Regions from separate parts of the Roseateles albus genome, predicted to be linked through region 3. Evidence: predicted binding sites of a transcription regulator. Region 3 holds the regulator's gene; each other region holds the start of a gene.
The links. Region 3 encodes sigma-54, which starts transcription at its own class of promoters, with help from an activator protein. Its sites were predicted from a motif close to TGGCANGNAANCTGCTTT; they were not measured.
Positions count from the first base shown of each region.

Region 1: the regulator sigma-54 is predicted to act here: its motif matches at 2,514-2,531, upstream of PRZ03_RS12435 (urease accessory protein UreD).
Region 2: the regulator sigma-54 is predicted to act here: its motif matches at 3,336-3,353, upstream of PRZ03_RS00605 (pilin).

Region 1 covers NZ_JAQQXT010000007.1:41,446-47,446, forward strand. The annotation lists gene urtC (urea ABC transporter permease subunit UrtC) at 1-21, shown strand, start outside; gene urtD (urea ABC transporter ATP-binding protein UrtD) at 18-887, shown strand; gene urtE (urea ABC transporter ATP-binding subunit UrtE) at 900-1,604, shown strand; gene PRZ03_RS12435 (urease accessory protein UreD) at 1,625-2,503, opposite strand; gene PRZ03_RS12440 (alpha/beta hydrolase family protein) at 2,742-4,085, shown strand; gene PRZ03_RS12445 (SGNH/GDSL hydrolase family protein) at 4,140-4,943, opposite strand; gene PRZ03_RS12450 (tRNA-uridine aminocarboxypropyltransferase) at 5,146-5,904, shown strand.
Region 2 covers NZ_JAQQXT010000001.1:131,246-137,246, forward strand. The annotation lists gene PRZ03_RS00590 (DEAD/DEAH box helicase) at 1-1,091, opposite strand, end outside; gene PRZ03_RS00595 (MBL fold metallo-hydrolase) at 1,345-2,133, shown strand; gene PRZ03_RS00600 (pilin) at 2,454-2,888, shown strand; gene PRZ03_RS00605 (pilin) at 3,404-3,838, shown strand; gene PRZ03_RS00610 (alpha/beta hydrolase) at 3,979-4,878, opposite strand; gene PRZ03_RS00615 (esterase/lipase family protein) at 4,898-5,734, opposite strand; gene PRZ03_RS00620 (wax ester/triacylglycerol synthase family O-acyltransferase) at 5,774-6,001, opposite strand, start outside.
Region 3 covers NZ_JAQQXT010000001.1:394,191-400,191, forward strand. The annotation lists gene PRZ03_RS01620 (tetratricopeptide repeat protein) at 1-329, opposite strand, end outside; gene PRZ03_RS01625 (THUMP domain-containing class I SAM-dependent RNA methyltransferase) at 375-1,658, opposite strand; gene PRZ03_RS01630 (PaaI family thioesterase) at 1,718-2,137, shown strand; gene PRZ03_RS01635 (outer membrane protein assembly factor BamE) at 2,141-2,650, opposite strand; gene PRZ03_RS01640 (RNA polymerase factor sigma-54) at 2,665-4,188, opposite strand; gene lptB (LPS export ABC transporter ATP-binding protein) at 4,204-4,986, opposite strand; gene lptA (lipopolysaccharide transport periplasmic protein LptA) at 4,986-5,609, opposite strand; gene PRZ03_RS01655 (thiol:disulfide interchange protein DsbA/DsbL) at 5,715-6,001, opposite strand, start outside.

The DNA of each region.
Region 1 (6,001 bases), on a different contig from region 3:
TCCAAAGGCAAGACATCATGACCCCCGACCTGATGGAGCAAGGCAGCGAGCGGCTGCAGCGCAAAAAGGAAGTGCAAGAACAGGGCAGCTCGGGCGGCCGCAACGCTGGCTATTCGCGTGTGCATGAGCCCGGCGCCTTGGATCTGGCGCATGGCCGCATCCTCTACCTGGAAGACGTCAGTGTGTCCTTCGATGGCTTTCGCGCCATCAACAAGCTGTCGCTGGACATTGCCCCCGGCGAGCTGCGCTGCATCATCGGTCCCAACGGCGCCGGCAAGACCACGATGATGGACATCATCACCGGCAAGACCCGCCCTGACGCCGGCCAAGTTTTCTTCGGCAGCACCATAGACCTCTTGCGCCACAGCGAGGCCGAGATCGCCGGCCTGGGCATAGGCCGCAAGTTCCAAAAGCCGACCGTGTTCGAGGCGTTGACCGTGTTCGAGAACCTGGAGCTGGCGCTCAAGTCGCCACGCGGTGTGGCCTCCGCCCTATGGCACCGGCTCAGCGGCGTGCAGCGCGACCGGCTCGGCGAGGTGCTGACCCTGATCCAACTGACCGATCAATGGCAGCGCCCGGCCGGCCTGCTCAGCCATGGCCAGAAGCAATGGCTGGAGATCGGCATGCTCTTGATGCAAGAGCCCAAGCTGCTGCTGCTGGACGAGCCGGTGGCAGGGATGACGGACCAGGAAACCGAACGCACGGCGGAGCTGTTCTTGTCGCTCAAAGGCAAACACTCCTTGATCGTGGTCGAGCATGACATGAGCTTCATCGCGCGCATCTCGGAGATCGTCACGGTGCTGTGTGAGGGCGCGGTGCTGGCCCAGGGCACGCTGGCCCAAGTGCAGGCGGACGAGCGGGTGATCGAGGTCTACCTCGGGAGATAAGTGAGAAGCATCATGCTGCAAGCCAAAAACATTCATCAGTATTACAGCGGCTCGCACATCTTGCGCGATGTCAGCGTCAGCGCCAGCGCTGGCCGCATCACCGTGCTCTTGGGCCGCAACGGCGTGGGCAAGACTTCGCTGCTGAAGTCCTTGATGGGCTTGGTGCCGATCAAGAGCGGCGAAGTGCTGTTCGACGGGCGCAACATCACCAAGCTGGCACCCTACGAGCGTGCTCGCGCCGGCATCGGCTATGTGCCGCAGGGCCGCGAGATTTTTGCCCGCCTGACGGTGGAAGAGAACCTGCGCATGGGCCTGGCCACCCTGCCCGGTGGCACGCCGATTCCGCCGCATTTGTTCGAGCTGTTCCCGGTACTCAAGCAAATGCTGCAACGGCGCGGCGGCGATCTGTCGGGCGGCCAGCAGCAGCAGCTCGCGATTGCGCGCGCGCTGGCGGCCGGGCCGAAGTTGCTGATCCTGGATGAGCCGACCGAAGGCATACAGCCCAATATCATCAAAGACATCGGCCGCATCATTCGCCAGCTGGCCGACCATGGCTTGAACGGTCAGCGCATGGCGGTGTTGCTGTGCGAGCAGTATTACGACTTTGCCGAAGAGCTCGCCGATGACTACCTGGTGCTGGAGCGCGGCGCGGTGATCTCACAGGGCACGCGCAGCGAAATGGTCAGCAAAGGCGTGCGGCAGATCGTGTCGATTTAGTTTCTTGTCTACATCGCCATTCACATGGACCACAGGCGCGGCGGCGCGGACGGCATGCCCCAGAGCTCGTGCCGCCACAGGGCCCATGCCTGGCGCAGCAGATCCAGGCTCGGTTCCGTCAGCTCGCTCAAGGCACGCAAGACCAGCACCTGCCCATGTGGCGCGGTGACGCCGGCAAACTCACGCAAAGAATGGGTCTCGATCAGCGCACGCACGGCATCAAGCGCCCGCTCCTGACGAGTACGGCTGATGCCTGAGCCGGCCGCGAACACCAAGGTGGCCAGGCAACGCCGCCCCGCCAGACCGAGCAGGCCATTCATCAGCAAAGCGTCATCGGCCGCGATCACCCCTTGCTCCAGCCAAACGCCTTCGACCTCCAGATGTTGAGCGAAGCGCCCGCGATCGAAAGGCTGGCCGGCTGCGGGCAGGCCTAAAGCGGTGATGTCCCAACACATCATCTCGGCCCCCGGCGCCAGCGCAAAACGCGCTTCGTTGCGCGCCTCGCAGCCGGGATAGGCCAAGGCCTCCAGCGGCAGCCACTCGAGCCGCGCGCCCGCAGCCAGCGTGGCGCGCACCGCCTGAGTGGCGACGGCACCCGCTTCGCTGCGATAAAAGCGCGTGGCGCCTGGCGTGGTGACGAGGCCATGCGCGCCCTCGCCCACTTGCAAAGAAACCGCCAGGGTGTCGCCGCCGACCAAACCACCAGGCGGATGAACCAAGACGTTATGGCAGACCGCATCGCCTTCGGGGTAGAGGCTTTTGAGAATGCGCAGCGGCCCGCTGTGCTCATAGCGCGCCACGCTGCGGCCATGCTCGCAGGCATAAGCAATCGACAAGTCGGCGCGCCAGTTAGAGCCGGCGGGCGAACTTGTCGGGGGGCAAGGGGTCAAACTATTCATGGAATGCTTATATGCAAGATCCGCGCCCGGCCACCGGCAGAAAAATCAAGGGCCAGCGCGGCCTTGCGCCATTGTCGCTGGCGCTGCTCTACCGACGATCCCAGGCAATATGCAGCGTGTCGCATGTGGCTGGTGTCGATCGAGCCAGGCGCTCAGCATGGGGGCTTTCACGAGAACGAGGTTTTCGCCATCTGGCCTTAAGCCGCTCGTTCGCCAGATCAAAACCCAGGAGTTGGACATGCTGAGCTTTCTTGCTGCGGCGCTCGTCGTTGCTGCCACCGCAGCCCTTGCACCGCTGGACGCCATGCCGCAAACCCGGCTCGATGCCGAACTGCGCTGCCTCTTGGGTGTCTACACCCTGCCGGCGGGCAGGTCGGTGACGATCACCGGCTTCGGGGGCCAGCCTCGCGGCCTGCAATACACCCTCTCGAACGGCCAATTCGGGAACCTGCAGGAGGCAGAGGACGGCACGTTCGGCACTGCAAGTTTGCAGATCAAGTTCGAGCCTTGCAGCGCCGGCAAGATGACCTTGGCGACGATGCAAGGCCAGCTTGCCGAGCAGGCACTTCGTTTGCCCCTGCTCGAGAAAGAAACGAGCTTCTACAGCGACGGCGTCAAGCTGCATGGCAAGCTGGTCCTGCCGCCGGGTGGCCGTGCTCAGTCGCTGGCCGTGTGGGTCGAGGGTTCCAACAACGACCCTTCCACCGATGACAGCGTCTGGCAGTACGAGCTCGCCCGCCGGGGTATTGCCGTCTTTGTGTATGACAAGCGAGGGACGGGTGCGTCCGCTGGCGCAGCGCTGTCCGACTTCCAGGCCCGCGCACGCGACACTGCTGCCGCAGTCCGGGCGGCCCGGCGCCTGGCGCCGGACATCCGCTCGGTCGGCGTGATTGGCGCGAGCCAAGGCGGCTGGGTGGCGCCACTGACCGCGACGCTGGTCAATCTGGATTTCATCATTGCTGCCTTCGCCATGGCCGAGGGCCCGATCGCCCAGGACCAGGCGCTGGTGGAGCAGCAAGTCCGGGAGGCGGGCTTCGATGCCGCCGTGCTGGCCGAGGCCAAGGCGCTGACAGCAATCACCGAAAACATCGTGCGCTCCAATATGCGCGAAGGCTTTGCGGAGCTGGACGCATTCAAAGCCAAACATGCCGGCGCGCCCTGGCTGGAGGCCATACAGCCACGCTCCTACACCGGCATCTTTTTGAAATTCAGCTCCGAGGACATCAAGACCAAGGGCCCCGCCATGGCGCAAGGCTTGAGCTTCGACTATGAGCCCCGCCCCGTGATCGAGGCGGTCAAATCGCGCCAGCTTTGGCTGCTGGGCGGCAGCGATCGCCAGGCGCCTAACGCCGGCACTCAAGCGATCCTGCGCCAGATTCAGCTGCAACGACCAAACATCGCCGTGGTGCTCTTCCCGCAAGCCGACCATGGTTTGATCGAGCCGATCCAAACCGCCGACGGTGTGGCAATGGCCTATTCCGCGAAGCTGTTCGACCTAGCTGCCGACTGGATCAAAGGGCAGAAGCTTCCGGCAGCAGGAATGTTTATCGAGATGCCGGCTGGGGGAAATCGAGGACCTTGAGGCGGGGGCTTCCCACCCGCTCACCTACTGGGCTCGGCGCGCTCGCAGCGGCTTTCAATGAGCAATAGCCGCTGCGCTGCAGGGCTTGAGGTCCGGGTGATGCCGTGAGGCAATCTGCGCCGCCAGAATATGCTGGCTCAAGCCCTCGGCCCAGAGCGCATAGCCGGCCGCGCTGGGGTGGAAACCATCGGCGGCCATGCCGGCCGTGGTCGTCGTGCTGGGATGCCAATGCATGCTGCGCCCCACTTTTTCGATCAGCAGCGCGGCCAAGCTGAGGTTCATCTGTTGCGCCCAGCGGCCCATGAACCAGCGCAGCGGCTGCGGCAGCGCCAAGCAGGCGTGCATGGGCGGCACGGCGCTGTGCATCAACAGCGCAGGCGCGAAGCGCAAGGCGATGAGATCGGCCAGCCGGCTCTGCCAGCACGCCCATTGCAAGGGCGCGCACAGGGCGGTCGCGTCATTGGCGCCCATGGACAGCACAACCACATCGAAGGCCGCCTCAGGCGTGTCCAGCAGCAGTTGGTGCAGGCCCGGCGAGTCCAGCCCATTGACCGCCAGCACGCACCACTCGACCCTGTGATGCCGGCTCAGGCGTCGCACCAGTTGGCCACACAGCGCCTGCTCCTGCGTCGGCGCGCCGACGCCCGCAGCGCCTGAGTCACCCGCCACCAAAAGCCGGATCAGTGACCCCTGGCCGGCGCTGCCGGCGCGCTGCCCCGGCGGCTCGGGCATGCGCGGCGTGATGCGACGCACATGCCGAGCCTGCAGCCACAGCAGCGGCCCCAGCAGCCAGAGCAACAGCAGGCGCTGCCAAGGGCCTAGATTTGCGGGCGGGCGGGTCTTGCGGTGTGCGTGCATGGATGCGCCTCGTGCGTGAAGCTCGCTGACAAGGTGGAAGCTGGAGCCTGAGCCCGCCGCGCGGCCGGGTCTGTGCGTTCTCGAACGGATGGCAGCGGCCGGGCGGGCCGAGCGGGCCGGGCTGCAAACAGGGGAGATGCGACACTGCGCGCTCTGGCGCATGCGCGTCAGCGCTCGGACCTCCCGAACCTCCCACTTACCCATGCCCCACGCCGTCTCACTTTTGCGCGCCGCTCGCTTGGCGCGCAGCAGCAAACCTTTTCTCGCCCGTGGTGGCTTCAAGCGCGATCGCTGCGCCGACTGCCGGCTGAGCGTCACGCATTGCATGTGCGCACTGCGCCCTTCGGTGCCGACGCGTGCCGGCATGTGCCTCTTGATGGCCGACGTCGAGCCGCTCAAACCCAGCAATACCGGCTGGCTGATTGCCGATATGGTGGCCGATACCTTCGCTTTCGGCTGGGCGCGCACCGAGACCGACCCGGCCTTGCTGACGCTGTTGAAGGACCCGCAGTGGCAGCCTTTTGTGGTGTTCCCGGGCGAGTTTGTCGAGCCTGAGCGGGTGGTGCACAGCGTCAACTTGGACCATGCGGGCGACGCTCAGCCGCCCAAACGCCCGCTCTTCATCTTGCTGGACGGCACCTGGAGCGAGGCCCGCAAGATGTTCCGCAAGAGCCCCTATCTGGACGCCTTGCCGGTGCTCAGCCTGGAGCTGGCGCAGATCTCGCAGTACAAGCTGCGACGCTCGCGCCGGGATGATCATTTCTGCACCAGCGAGGTCGCCTCGCTATGCCTGAGCTTGGCCGGCGAGGAGCTTGCCGCGCAGACGCTGGAGGTGTATCTGGACGTCTTCAGCCACCATTATTTGCAAGCCAAGAACCAGCAGCCTATCGACTGGGACGACGCTGCGCACCAGCGCCTGCGTGAGTTGGCAGGGCAGCCGCCGGCGCCCGTGCTGGCCTGAACCACGGCATCAGCTTCGATCCGCGAGCTGCGGCCCCGCTTCGGTCGATTCCTGCTGTGCAAGTACCGAGTCTCGGGACTTTCACGCAGCAGCGCCG
Region 2 (6,001 bases), 260 kb from region 3:
TCTTGCGCCAGCAAGCACATCACATAGATGCGCGCCATATCGGCGCTGAGTGCGTCGCGGCGGGCGCCGGTCGCCTTGCGGATCTCCTTGATGGCGGCCTCGAACGCGGCCACCGCAGGCACCCATTCGCCGCGCGCAGCCTGCTCGGCGCCATCAAAAGCGCTCATCATCGGCCCGCTGATGCCTTGCAGCAGCTCACCCATCGCCGCAAAGTCCAGCGCCTGCACGCGCGCCTCGGCCAGTTGCACGCGCAAAGGCGGTGCCACCGACATCGGCTCGGCCTTGAAGCGGCCCGCCAACCAGTGCGACATCAAACGCGCGCGCGGGTCGCTGGGGTGGAGCAAGGCCATGGCCTGGCTCATCAACGCACCGCGCAAGTCGGCGTCCATGGCGTCCAAGGCCATCGGCATCCAGGGCTGGGTCAGCGCGTCCAGCAAGAGCATGGGGTCGCCATGCAACTCCATCAGCGGGCCCTTGAGGCTTTTCTCAAAGTCGGCCCGGCTGACGCCGGAAAAAATATACAGGCGCAACATCGCCAGCATCTCGGCGCGCGAGCGAAAGCTGATCCAGCCGATTTCGCGCCGCACATCGCCATAGCCGCCGCCCAAGACCCAGGCCAGTCGGCGCCAGTAGCTCGGCAATTGAGGTGATTCCTCGCGCAGCAGCAGGAGCTGCATGCGGTCGCTGTGTTCACGCGGGTCCAGCACAAAGCCATGTCCCGGTACCTGCTCGACCAAGCCACGGCGCAGCAGAGACTGCAGGCATTGCGTCGCTTGGCTCAGTTCAAACGGCAGGCCCCGCGCTCTGTCTACGGCGCCGCTGGCCTGCAGCCATTGCTGCACACCCTGTGCACCGCGCGTGCCGCCGCTGAGCAGCAGCGCGTCAAACACCTGTTGCTCATCGTCGGCATGCAAGGGCGGTGACGCTGGCTTGTTGGCTTTGGCGCCGCCAGAGGGGGCAGACTTGCTGTTCATGATTTCGGCTTTGATATGACGCGCTTTGGCCAGCAACTCCTCCTTGTTTTGTGACACCAGTCCGGCGATGGAGGCCGGGCTTGCATCAAAACTCGGGGGAGGAATCTTCTTGGCCATATTGCATTGGAGAGCGAAGCGCGCAGTATGCCTACCCGCGCGGCCCCAAGCGCTTGTCGGGCAAGCGGGGTCTGCTCTGTGATGCAAGTCACGCGTCCCGCTACCCAGCCCGCTCGGGGCTCAAATGCGCACACAAAGCCGGTAATGCTCACTTGCTTTAGCCGCTGGGCACCGTACATTGCAGTCAAGCGCCGGATCTGTTCTCTCAAGGCTCCACCTGCAGCGGCGCAAAAATCTAATTTCGATCCACCCCATGAAAATACGCGTCCTTGGTTGCTCCGGTGCAATTGCGTCCGGTTACAAGACCACCGCCTTTTTGCTGGACGACTGCATCTTGATCGACGCCGGTACCGGTGTCGGTGATTTGCCGCTTGAAGCAATGGCGCGAATTGACCATATCTTGGTCAGTCACTCGCACTTGGACCATGTGTTGGCGATCCCGCTGATGGCCGATGCGGTGCTGCGCATGCGCGAGGTCGCCGGGCGGCCACCGATCCAGATCCACGCGCTGCCAGAGACCTTGGACGCCTTGCGCCGGCATATCTTCAATGGCGTCATCTGGCCCGACTTCACCCGCCTGCCCAGCGCGGCGCATCCGGTGCTGAGCCTGCACCCCTTCGAGCTGGGCCAGCGCTTGATGCTGCGGGGGGCTGATGAGAAAACACGCGAGATTGAGGTCATCACCGCCGCGCACACGGTGCCTGCGGTTGGCTTTGCGGTCAGTGGCGCCCAGGGTAACTGGGTTTTCACAGGGGATACCGGCCCCAACCCGCTGCTTTGGCAGCGTTTGGCCGATATGCCGCTGGCGCATCTGGTGATAGAAACCGCGTTTGGCGATGACGAGCAGCGCCTCGCCCAGGTCAGCCGCCATTTATGCCCTTCGGCGCTGAGTTTGGAGCTGGCCCAATTGGGCGGCAGCGTCGAGGTGCATATCACCCATATCAAGCCGGGCGAAGACGAAGCCGTGATGGGGGCCGTCTCCGCACTGGCCACGCCGCACCGTATCAGCGCGCTGAAGGCGGGGGATGAGATGGTGTTTTAGGGCCTCCAGTGGCCAGCCCTGTGTTGGCTTGTGCGGCAGTTGAGCTAAAAGCGCCTACTCGGGCGCTTTTTGTTTTTTCCAAGGCGACTGGCTGACAGCTTCTGGCTGAGCAAGTTGGGCTGACAAAAAACGTCACATTGGCATCCCGCCGACAGAATTGCGCCCACTGAAGTGACCATTTTTGTCAGTTCCCGGGCGCGCCCACCGGGTCAAGCGTGAGAAAGCACACGGAAACTCCGGTAAAAATACCTGGCATGACCCCTGCATTCAGGGGGGTAGCCTCTACCCCTTTTCAACACCCCCTCTGCAGGAGTCCCATCATGAACATGAAGCGCGTACAACAAGGTTTCACCCTGATCGAACTGATGATCGTCGTGGCGATTATTGGTATTTTGGCTGCGGTGGCGATTCCGCAATATCGCGATTACACGTCGAAGTCCAAAGCTGCGTCCGGTTTGTCTAGCCTGAATGCATACAAGCAAGCGGTGTCCATCTGTGCTCAAGAGACAAGTACGCTCACCGGATGCAATTTGGGCACGAATGGCATCCCTGCCACGATGGCAACCCCATTGATCAGCTCGGTCGCGATCACCGACGGAGTGATTACCGCAGCCGTGCCAGCCAATGCGATGGGCAATACTGCAGCGGGTTCAATCATCCTGACACCAACGTCTGGCGCCGCATCGATTACTTGGGCCATCACATCATCAGGCATGCCATCAGCTGTTTCCACTGCTTTAGCTAAGAACAACTGATACATCTTTTTATGCAGGTATTCGCCCGGTAACCTGAAGCGAGGCAAGGAACTCCAACACCTCCACCGAGCCAAACCAAGCCCCAAAAAGCGCCCTCACCGGCGCTTTTTTTATGTGCGCCCAGCTTGGGCGCACTCTTGGAGGTGCAAGTCCTCCCATCAGTTGTCCACGACGAACGAAGTGCAAGCGCAACTGCATGAGGGCGACCGAGTGCGGGGAGTAATCGTGGAGCGATAAGCCAGCAGAGGTCGTAGTAGCTGGTGCATGCCGATTCCAAGGCGAATGCCTGCCAGTTTCTGGCTGAGTAAGCTGGAGCTGACAGAAAACGTCACATTGGCACCCCCTCCGACCGAATTGCGCCCATTGAAGTGCCCATTTTTGTCAGTTGCCGGGCGCGCCCACCGGGTCAAGCGTGAGAAAGCACACGGAAACTCGGGTAAAAATACCTGGCATGACCCCTGCGTTCAGGGGGGTGCCTCTACCCCTTTTAACACCGCATCTCCAGGAGTCTCATCATGAACATGAAGCGCGTACAACAAGGTTTCACCCTGATCGAACTGATGATCGTCGTGGCGATTATTGGTATTTTGGCTGCGGTGGCGATTCCGCAATATCGCGATTACACGTCGAAGTCCAAAGCTGCGTCCGGTTTGTCTAGCCTGAATGCATACAAGCAATCGGTGTCCATCTGTGCTCAAGAGACAGGTACGCTCACCGGATGCAATTTGGGTACGAATGGTATCCCTGCCACGATGGCAACCCCATTGATCAGTTCGGTCGCGATCACCGACGGAGTGATTACCGCAGCCGTGCCAGCCAATGCGATGGGCAATACTGCAGCGGGTTCAATCATCCTGACACCAACGTCTGGCGCCGCATCGATTACTTGGGCCATTACCTCAACAGGCATGCCATCAGCTGTTTCCACCGCGTTAGCTAAGAACAACTGATACGTCTATTCATGCAGGTATTCGCCCGGTAACTTGAAACGAGGCAAGGAACTCCAACACCTCCACCGGGCCAAACCGAGCCCCAAAAAGCGCCCTTACCGGCGCTTTTTTATTGGGCAAGGCAAAACTAAAGCGATGGTCTAAGCATCACTTAAGCCGCCCGACTCCGCCACGCTCCTGATCCCCGCCACAAACCTCGGCCACAGCTGCTCCGGCAAGTCATGGCCCATGCCTTCGATGATGTCCAGCCGGGCGCCAGCAATCCGCCGCACCAGATCATGCGCGGCGGCAACCGGTATTAGCGGGTCTTTGTTACCGTGTTGAACCAGGGTCGGCGTCTTGATGCGGCCGAGTTGGCCGGCGCGGTGGGTGTCGGCGGCGATGGCCGCGAGTTGGCGCAAGACGCCGCGTGGGCGGTTGCTGCGCCGCAGCGAGGCCGAGATGCGCTGGCGCAGTTCGGCCTCGGGTGCCGGGTAGGCGGGGCTGCCGATCAGACGGAACAGCCTGTAAGTGCGCTCGGCCACGGCCGCAAAGTCATGCGGGTCGCTGGGCCGGCTGAGCAAGGCGCCACGCACGCGCATCGATGGGCCGGGTAGCCTGTGGCTGCCGCTGCTGGTCATCATCAAAGTCAGGCTCTTGACCCGTTCGGGGGCGAGTAGCGCCAACTGCTGGGCGATCATGCCGCCCATCGAAGCGCCGCAAACATGGGCTCGGCGCAGACCCAAAGCATCCAGCACCCCCAAGGCGTCGCGCGCCATATCGGCCAGGCTGTAGGGGCTGCGCACCGGCAGACGCAAGAGATGCTGAACCGAGGCGATGGCGATATTGGGCACGCCCAGCTGATCGAGGTGCTGGCTCAGGCCGGCGTCACGGTTGTCAAAACGGATGACCCGGAAGCCGGCCGCCAGCAGTTGCTGCACCAGGCCTTGCGGCCAAGCCACCAACTGCATCCCCAAGCCCATGATCATCAACAAGGGTTCGGCGTCGGCCGGCCCCTGATCGTCGACTTCAAACCTCAAGCCATTGGCGGAAATTTGCATATTGAATGAAGAAATCGGCTCAGATTGGCATGCGGTAAAACCAGCGCTTGGCGCCCTGTGGCTCAAACGCCGCCCAATGTTGTGGGTCTTGCGTGAGCCGGTCCGCCAGCGCAAACAGCGCCAAGGGGTTCAGCCCCAGGCCCAGATGGCTGGCATGCACCTCGATGTTCTCGCTGTGGCCCACCGACGGGTCGGGCTCGATGACGCTGCAGCGCCAGGAAACGATGCCGTCGCTGCGCGAGTAGATCGAGGTCGTGGGCACCCGCGGCGTCTTGCGGATCTGGGCCAGCATCTGCGGGTCACCAACGTGCCGCCCATTCATCAGCTCGAAAAAACGCCAGGCATTGGTCGCACGGGGGTGGCCGGTGAAGGGCGTGCCCAGCGTCACGACGCAGCGGGTATGGTCGGGCAGCTCCTTGGCCAACTCGCGCGCATAGATACCGCCCAAGCTCCAGCCGACCAGGCTCACCGGCCGCGCATGGCGCTTGAACAGGGCCTGGACGTCGGCGCTGCATTGTTCCAACACGCCGTGGCGCGGGCCGAAGTTGAAGCCTTGGTGCCAAGGGTGAGTCTCGTAACCCAGGCTGTCGAGAAAGCGCCGCAGCGGCTGGGTCGTCACATCATTGGCGCCCAGGCCGGGGAAGACGATCACCGGGTGCCCATCGCCACGCGGCAGCTTGCGCAGCCAGGGCGTGGCCGCCAGCAGCGCCGCATATTCCCAGGGCGCGCGGCCCTCCAGCATCATCAAAAAAGCATTGGGCGCGGGGAAATCAGGCAGCAATGGGGTCGCTTCGTCGGGCGTGTTCGCCGAGGAGGCGGCAGATTTCTTCGGTGCGGGGCGAGAAGTGGATCGCATGCAGGCGTTGCAGAAAACTAAAAGGTGTCTCGCTGCATATTAGCGCTTGGGAGCGGCGCGCTTGCGCGCCGGCTTGGGCTTGGCGGCCTCCTGGGCCGAGGGCAGGGCCAAAAACTCCATGAACGCCGTCTCGATATAGGCCGCCAAGGCGGCAGTCTCGGGCAGTGCTTGGCCGCAGGCCATGATGCCGATGTCCAGCGAAGCATCAAAGGTCTGCACGGTGATGTTCAGCGCCATGCCGTGCACGATGATGGAGGCGGGGTAGTT
Region 3 (6,001 bases):
GTGACGTGCATGCCGATGCGCAGATCTGGCAGCCCGCATTGGGCGCTGTCCGGCGGCGAGTCGATCTCCACCTCGGTCAAGGCCAGGCCCTTGATCGATTGCGTCACCAACCAGCGACTTCGAATTTGGGTGCCCGTCCAGCCCTCAACACGACGGGTGGAGAGCAGCTTGCCGCTGAAGACCAGACTGATTTTTTCGAAGCCTTCGTCCGGGTTCTGCCTCGGAACGGGGCAGGAGCAGGCCTGCGCCGCTTGAATAGGGCTCAGGCACAGCAGCAGAAGCACGAGCCGTAGAAATCGCAATGCCACTGTGGCGGTCGTCTTTTTCATCGCGTGGGGCGGCCTAGCCGCAGCAGCTGATGCACCAAGGCCAGATCACTCTGGCTGAATCTCGGCGCCAGGTTTTGGCGTGCGTGCCGAACCGGCCACCAGATCAAAGCGGAACATCCTGCACTCGATCGGGCCGTTCCACATGGGGAAGCGGCGCGATTCCTTCAGCCGCATCTGCTGAGGTAACTTCATATCCGGGCAGAGCAGCCAGGCGGTCCAGCCGGCCGGATTTTGCGTATAGGCGCGCTTCCAATGCGCGGCCAAGCGCGGGAAAAAGTCGTCCCCGGCGTCGCGAGCCTCGGAGCCGCCGGCATCGCGGTAATGTGCCGCCTTGCCGCGCACCTCGATCCGCTCGCCATAGGGCGGGTTCATCATGATGGTGCCGGGCATGCCCTCGGGCAGCTCTGGTGCCGGCCGCTCCAGCGCATCGCCGCCGTTGAACTGAATGTATTGGGCGACGCCTGCGCGCTCGGCATTGCGGCGCGCGAAGTCCACCATGCGGAAGGCCACATCGCTGCAAAAGATCGGCACCGCCGGCGCATGCTCACGGTCCTTGGCGGCCTGCTTGATCGCTTGCCAGCGGCCGCGCAGCGGCACAAAGGGCAATTGCTTCTCGAAAGCAAAGCGGCGCTGCATGCCGGCGGCCATGCCGCAGGCGATTTGCGCCGCTTCGACCGCGATGGTGCCCGATCCGCAGCAGGGGTCGTGCAGCGCGCCGCCGGTCTCGGGCGTGCCCTTCCAGCCGGCAGCGGCCAGCATCGCGGCGGCCAGCGTTTCTTTCAGCGGCGCGTCGCCCTTGTCTTCGCGCCAGCCGCGCTTGAACAGCGGCTCGCCGGAAGTGTCCACATAGAGGGTGGCGTCGAACTCGCTCAGGTGCAAGATGATGGGCAAATCTGGGAAGCGGGTGTCGACGCTGGGGCGCTCGCCGGTGGCGTCGCGCAGTACGTCGCAGATGGCATCCTTCACGCGCAGCGTGGCGAAGTTGAGGCTGCGCAGCGGCGAGTGGCGCGCGACGGTGTCCACACGGATGGTCTCGGCCGGCGTGATCCACTCGGTCCAGTCAATCGTGCGAGCCAAGGCATAGATATCGTCCTCATGGCGGTAGCCGCCCGAGGTCAGCTCAATCATCACGCGCTGCGCCAAGCGGCATTCGAGGTTGAGCTTCATCACGCCTTCGAGATCGCTTTTGAGCGCGATGCCACCGCGCAAGACCTCGATATGCGTCTTGGGCAGGATCAGGCGAACTTCTTCGTCCAGCAAGCGCTCCACGCCGGAGGCACAAGAGAGAAAAAGCTGGTGTACGGTTTTTGGGGATTCTTTGGCGGCCATGACGCTATTGTCCCAGCAACAGCGCCGCGACCTAAACTGCACCCATTTACTTTTACATCCTGGACCCGATGCTTACTTCCGACCAACTGACCCAATTCGGCGCGGCCAGCCTGCCCGGCTTGCTGGGCATCGTGATTCTGCAGGCCGGCCTGGACGAGGTGCATGCCGAGTTGCCGGTGCGTCCCGTCGTGATGGCGCCGAACGGCTATTTGCATGCCGGCAGCATCGTCAGCTTGGCCGACACCTGCGCGGGTTACGGTTGCATCGCCAATTTGCCGGCCGGTGCGAGCGGCTTCACGACGATTGAGTTGAAGTCCAATCACTTGGGCACCGCCCGTGACGGCGTGATCGAGTGCAGGGCCAAGCCGGTGCATCTGGGCCGCACGACTCAAGTGTGGGACGCGGTGGTGACGCATCGCGAGACGGGCAAGACGCTGGCGCTGTTCCGCTGTACGCAGATGCTGCTTTACCCCAAATAGGGCTTAACGTCCCGGGAACATGCGCTCATCGTCGAAGATCATGCTGTGGGTGGTGCGCAGCACGACGCCGTCCTTGAAGTGCACATTGAAACGCTGGCGCTGACCCATCATTTCATCGGGCACGGTCCAGTCCCAGACCTCTTCGCCGCTGAATCTGAATGTCACGCGCGTGCGTTCCTTGCCCAGCAGGCGGCTGACCTGATCGGGCGTCCAGCCCGGTTGCACGCGGGCCCGCACGGCGGGCTGCAAGGTGTCCTCGATGCTGATGACCTTGCCATCGGCGTCGACGCGGATCATCAGCGCGCTCTTGCCCATCGGTTGCTGCGAATACTCCAAGGTCTTGCCGCCTTTGCCGTCAAGGTCGGGCCAGATCTGCGTCGGCTGACCATATTGGGCCAGCACGGCGGCCGCACTCATGCCGGGGCTGACGCTGCGTGGGCTGGGTACGCTGACACAAGCGGCGAGGCTCAGGCACATGAGGCTCGCAATGGCGATCGTTTTGAAAACAGACATGAGGTCTTTGCTCCTTAGTTGACCCGCCGCATCGTGGTCGTGCCGATTTTCATGCCTTCGCGGTACTTGGCCACGGTGCGGCGCGCGACCTGTATGCCTTGCTCGTCCAGCATTTCGGCCAGCGCGCTGTCGGACAGTGGCTTGGCTGGGTTCTCGGCGTCGATGAATTGCTTGATCAAGGCGCGCACAGCGGTGCTCGAAGCATTGCCGCCGGCCTCGGTGCTGAGCCCCGAGCCGAAGAAGTATTTCAACTCAAAAGTGCCGAACACGGTGGCCATGTATTTGGCCGTGGTGACGCGCGAGATGGTCGACTCATGCAGACCCAACTCATCAGCAATCTCGCGCAGCACCAGCGGTTTCATCGCCAAAGCGCCATGCGTGAAGAAGGCTTTTTGGCGCTCCACGATGGCCTGCGAGACGCGCAAAATCGTATCAAAGCGCTGCTGGATATTCTTGATGAACCAGCGCGCTTCCTGCAGCTGACCGCCGAGCGGGCTGTTGGTGATGCCGCCGCGCGTTTGGCGCAGCGCGTTCGCATACAGCTCGTTGATGCGCAGCTTCGGTGCCACCTCGGGGTTGATGATGACGCGCAACTCGCGCCCGACCTTGCGCACGATCACGTCCGGGATTACCGCTGCGGCCATGCCGCGTGCAAAAGCGCGCCCCGGCTTGGGCTCCAGTGAAACAATTAAGGCCTGCGCCTCACGCAAGAGCTCATCGTCGGCACCGGTCAGGGCCGACAGCCTCTTGTAGTCACGCCGGGCCAGCAGCTCCAGGTGTTTTTGGCAGATCATGATGGCGATCATCTGCGCCGCGCTGCGCGGCAGGGCGCGCAATTGCAACTCCAGGCATTCGGCCAAATCTTTCGCACCGACGCCGGTGGGCGTCATGTTCTTCAGCCATTTCAGCGCGATACGAAGATGGTCCAGCAGGTCTTCGCGCTCTTCGATGTCCTCGGACAGCGCCTCTGAGATTTCTTCAAGGCTGTCTTCCAGATAGCCGTCTTCATTCAATGATTCGATCAGCACATGCAAGGCCATGCGGTCGGACTCCGACAAGCCCATGCCAGCCATTTGCTGAGTTAGGTGCTCTTGCAGGCTGATTTCGCCCGTGGATTGATCGGCATGTTCGCCGTCGTCATCGCCGCTGCCTGAGTTGCTGCCGGGGCTGTTGGCCGGCAACTCGCGGATGCCGTCAAAGTCATCGCGCTCGGTGCCGTTCTCCCAGTCTTCGCGCTCGACTGCGCCGAAGTCCTCGGCCTGCAACTCGGCCGCGGCCTCGCCACCGCCGCCCAGCTCCATATCGGCGCCGCTGTCCTCAGCGGCGGTCGCTTCGCTGATGCTGGCGCGCATCTCGGCCAACTCGGGCGCCGCGACGCTGAAATCCTCCTCGGTTTCCAGCAGCGGGTTCTGCGCCAGCATCTGCTCGACTTCTTGGTTCAACTCCAGGGTCGAGAGTTGCAGCAGCCGGATTGACTGCTGCAACTGCGGCGTTAACGATAGGTGCTGGCTCAGCCGTAGCTGCAAAGAGGGTTTCATTCGCCGCTAACCAGATCACATGCGGAAGTTTTCGCCGAGATAGACCTTGCGCACGTCGGCGTTCTCGATGATTTCGGCCGGTGTGCCTTCGGCCAGCACCGAACCTTCGCTGATGATGTAGGCGCGGTCACAGATGCCCAGCGTCTCGCGCACATTGTGGTCGGTGATCAAGACACCAATGCCGCGCGCCTTCAGGAAGCCGATGATGCGCTGGATCTCCAGCACCGCGATCGGGTCGACGCCGGCAAAGGGCTCGTCCAGCAGGATGAAGCGCGGCTGGGTGGCCAGTGCGCGCGCAATCTCGACGCGCCGCCGCTCACCGCCCGACAAGGCCGGCGCCGGGCTGTCGCGCAGCTTTTCGATGCTGAGGTCGTGCAGCAGGCTCTCTAGCAATTCGTTGATGCGGTCAGGCGAGAGGGCGCGGCCATCCGGCCCGACTTGCAACTCCAGCACCGCGCGGATGTTCTGTTCGGTCGTCAGCTTGCGAAAGATCGAAGCCTCTTGCGGCAGATAGCTCAGGCCCAGGCGCGCACGCTGATGGATAGGTAAATGCTGCACGGCGCGGCCGTCGATGCGGATCTCGCCGGCATCGGCGCGCACCAAGCCGACGATCATGTAAAAGCTGGTCGTTTTGCCTGCACCATTGGGGCCCAAAAGGCCAACCACCTCGCCGCTGTTGACGCCGACATGGACATTGGTGACGACCCGGCGTACCCCATATGTCTTGGCCAGGCCCTCGGCCTCCAAGCGGCTGCGCGGGCCAGACTCCAGCGCCGGGATGTGAGCTGCGCTGCTCATCAAGGTTGGCGTTTCGGCAAGGTCACGCTGGGCTGCAGCGGCACCGCTGAGGCCGGCGCTGCATTGGCCTCGGCCGCAGCAGCGCCACGAGGCATCAACACCACCCGTACCCGGCCGCTCGGGTGTGGCGAGGTGGCGCCGCCTTCGGCCGTGAAAACTTCGCTGCGGTTGTTGTAGACGATCAAGGCGCCGGTGACCTCATCGGCCACCTTGCTGCCCTGGGTGCGGCGCACCACCGCATTGCCAAGAAAACGCACCGAATCGCTGCGGGTATCGTATTCAAGTGCATCGGCAAAACCTTCGATGGCCTCGCCGGGCACATCGCGCGCCTGGCGGAAGCTGACTTGCTTGCCGGTTTTGCCGCTGGCGTTCGCTTGGTAATAGCCGTCGCCGGTTTCGCGCAGGTCGATGCGCTCGGCCCGCAGCACCAGGCTGCCCCGGCTCAGCACCACATCGCCGAGAAACTCGGTTCTCTGGTTGGCCACGTCGACACTGCCACCTTTCTCGGAAGCGATGTTCAAGGGCATCAGGTGGTCGGCCTTCTCGGCCCACGCCGGCCCTGCGGCCAGCGTCAGCAAGGCGCTCAGGCCCACCCCCGCCAGGCCCAGCAGCTTTGAGGGCAAAACAGGGGCACAGCGGCGTTGAGTGGGCGTTTGGGTAGGCATCATCTGAGTGGCGGCACAATTCTTGCAGACCATTCTAGCCCGGGGGTGGCTATGCCCTCCCGCTCAGCTCTTGCTGCGTGCCAGCTTGATCAAATGATCGGCCACGACCAGGGCTTGCGGGATGCCGCCGGCCATGCTGGGCGAGGTCAGGAAGCGTCCGGCGACACCTAGGGCCGGGACGCCATCGGCGCGGTAGGCCTCGGCCAATTTGGTCGACTGGCCCAACCTTGTCTGCGCGCCGAAAGAGTTGAAGGCGGCACCAAATTTGGCTCCGTCCAAGCCCTTGCCAACGGCCCAGGCCGTGATGGCTTTTTCGCTGCTCAGATCGAGTTTCTCGATCTGTAGCGCTT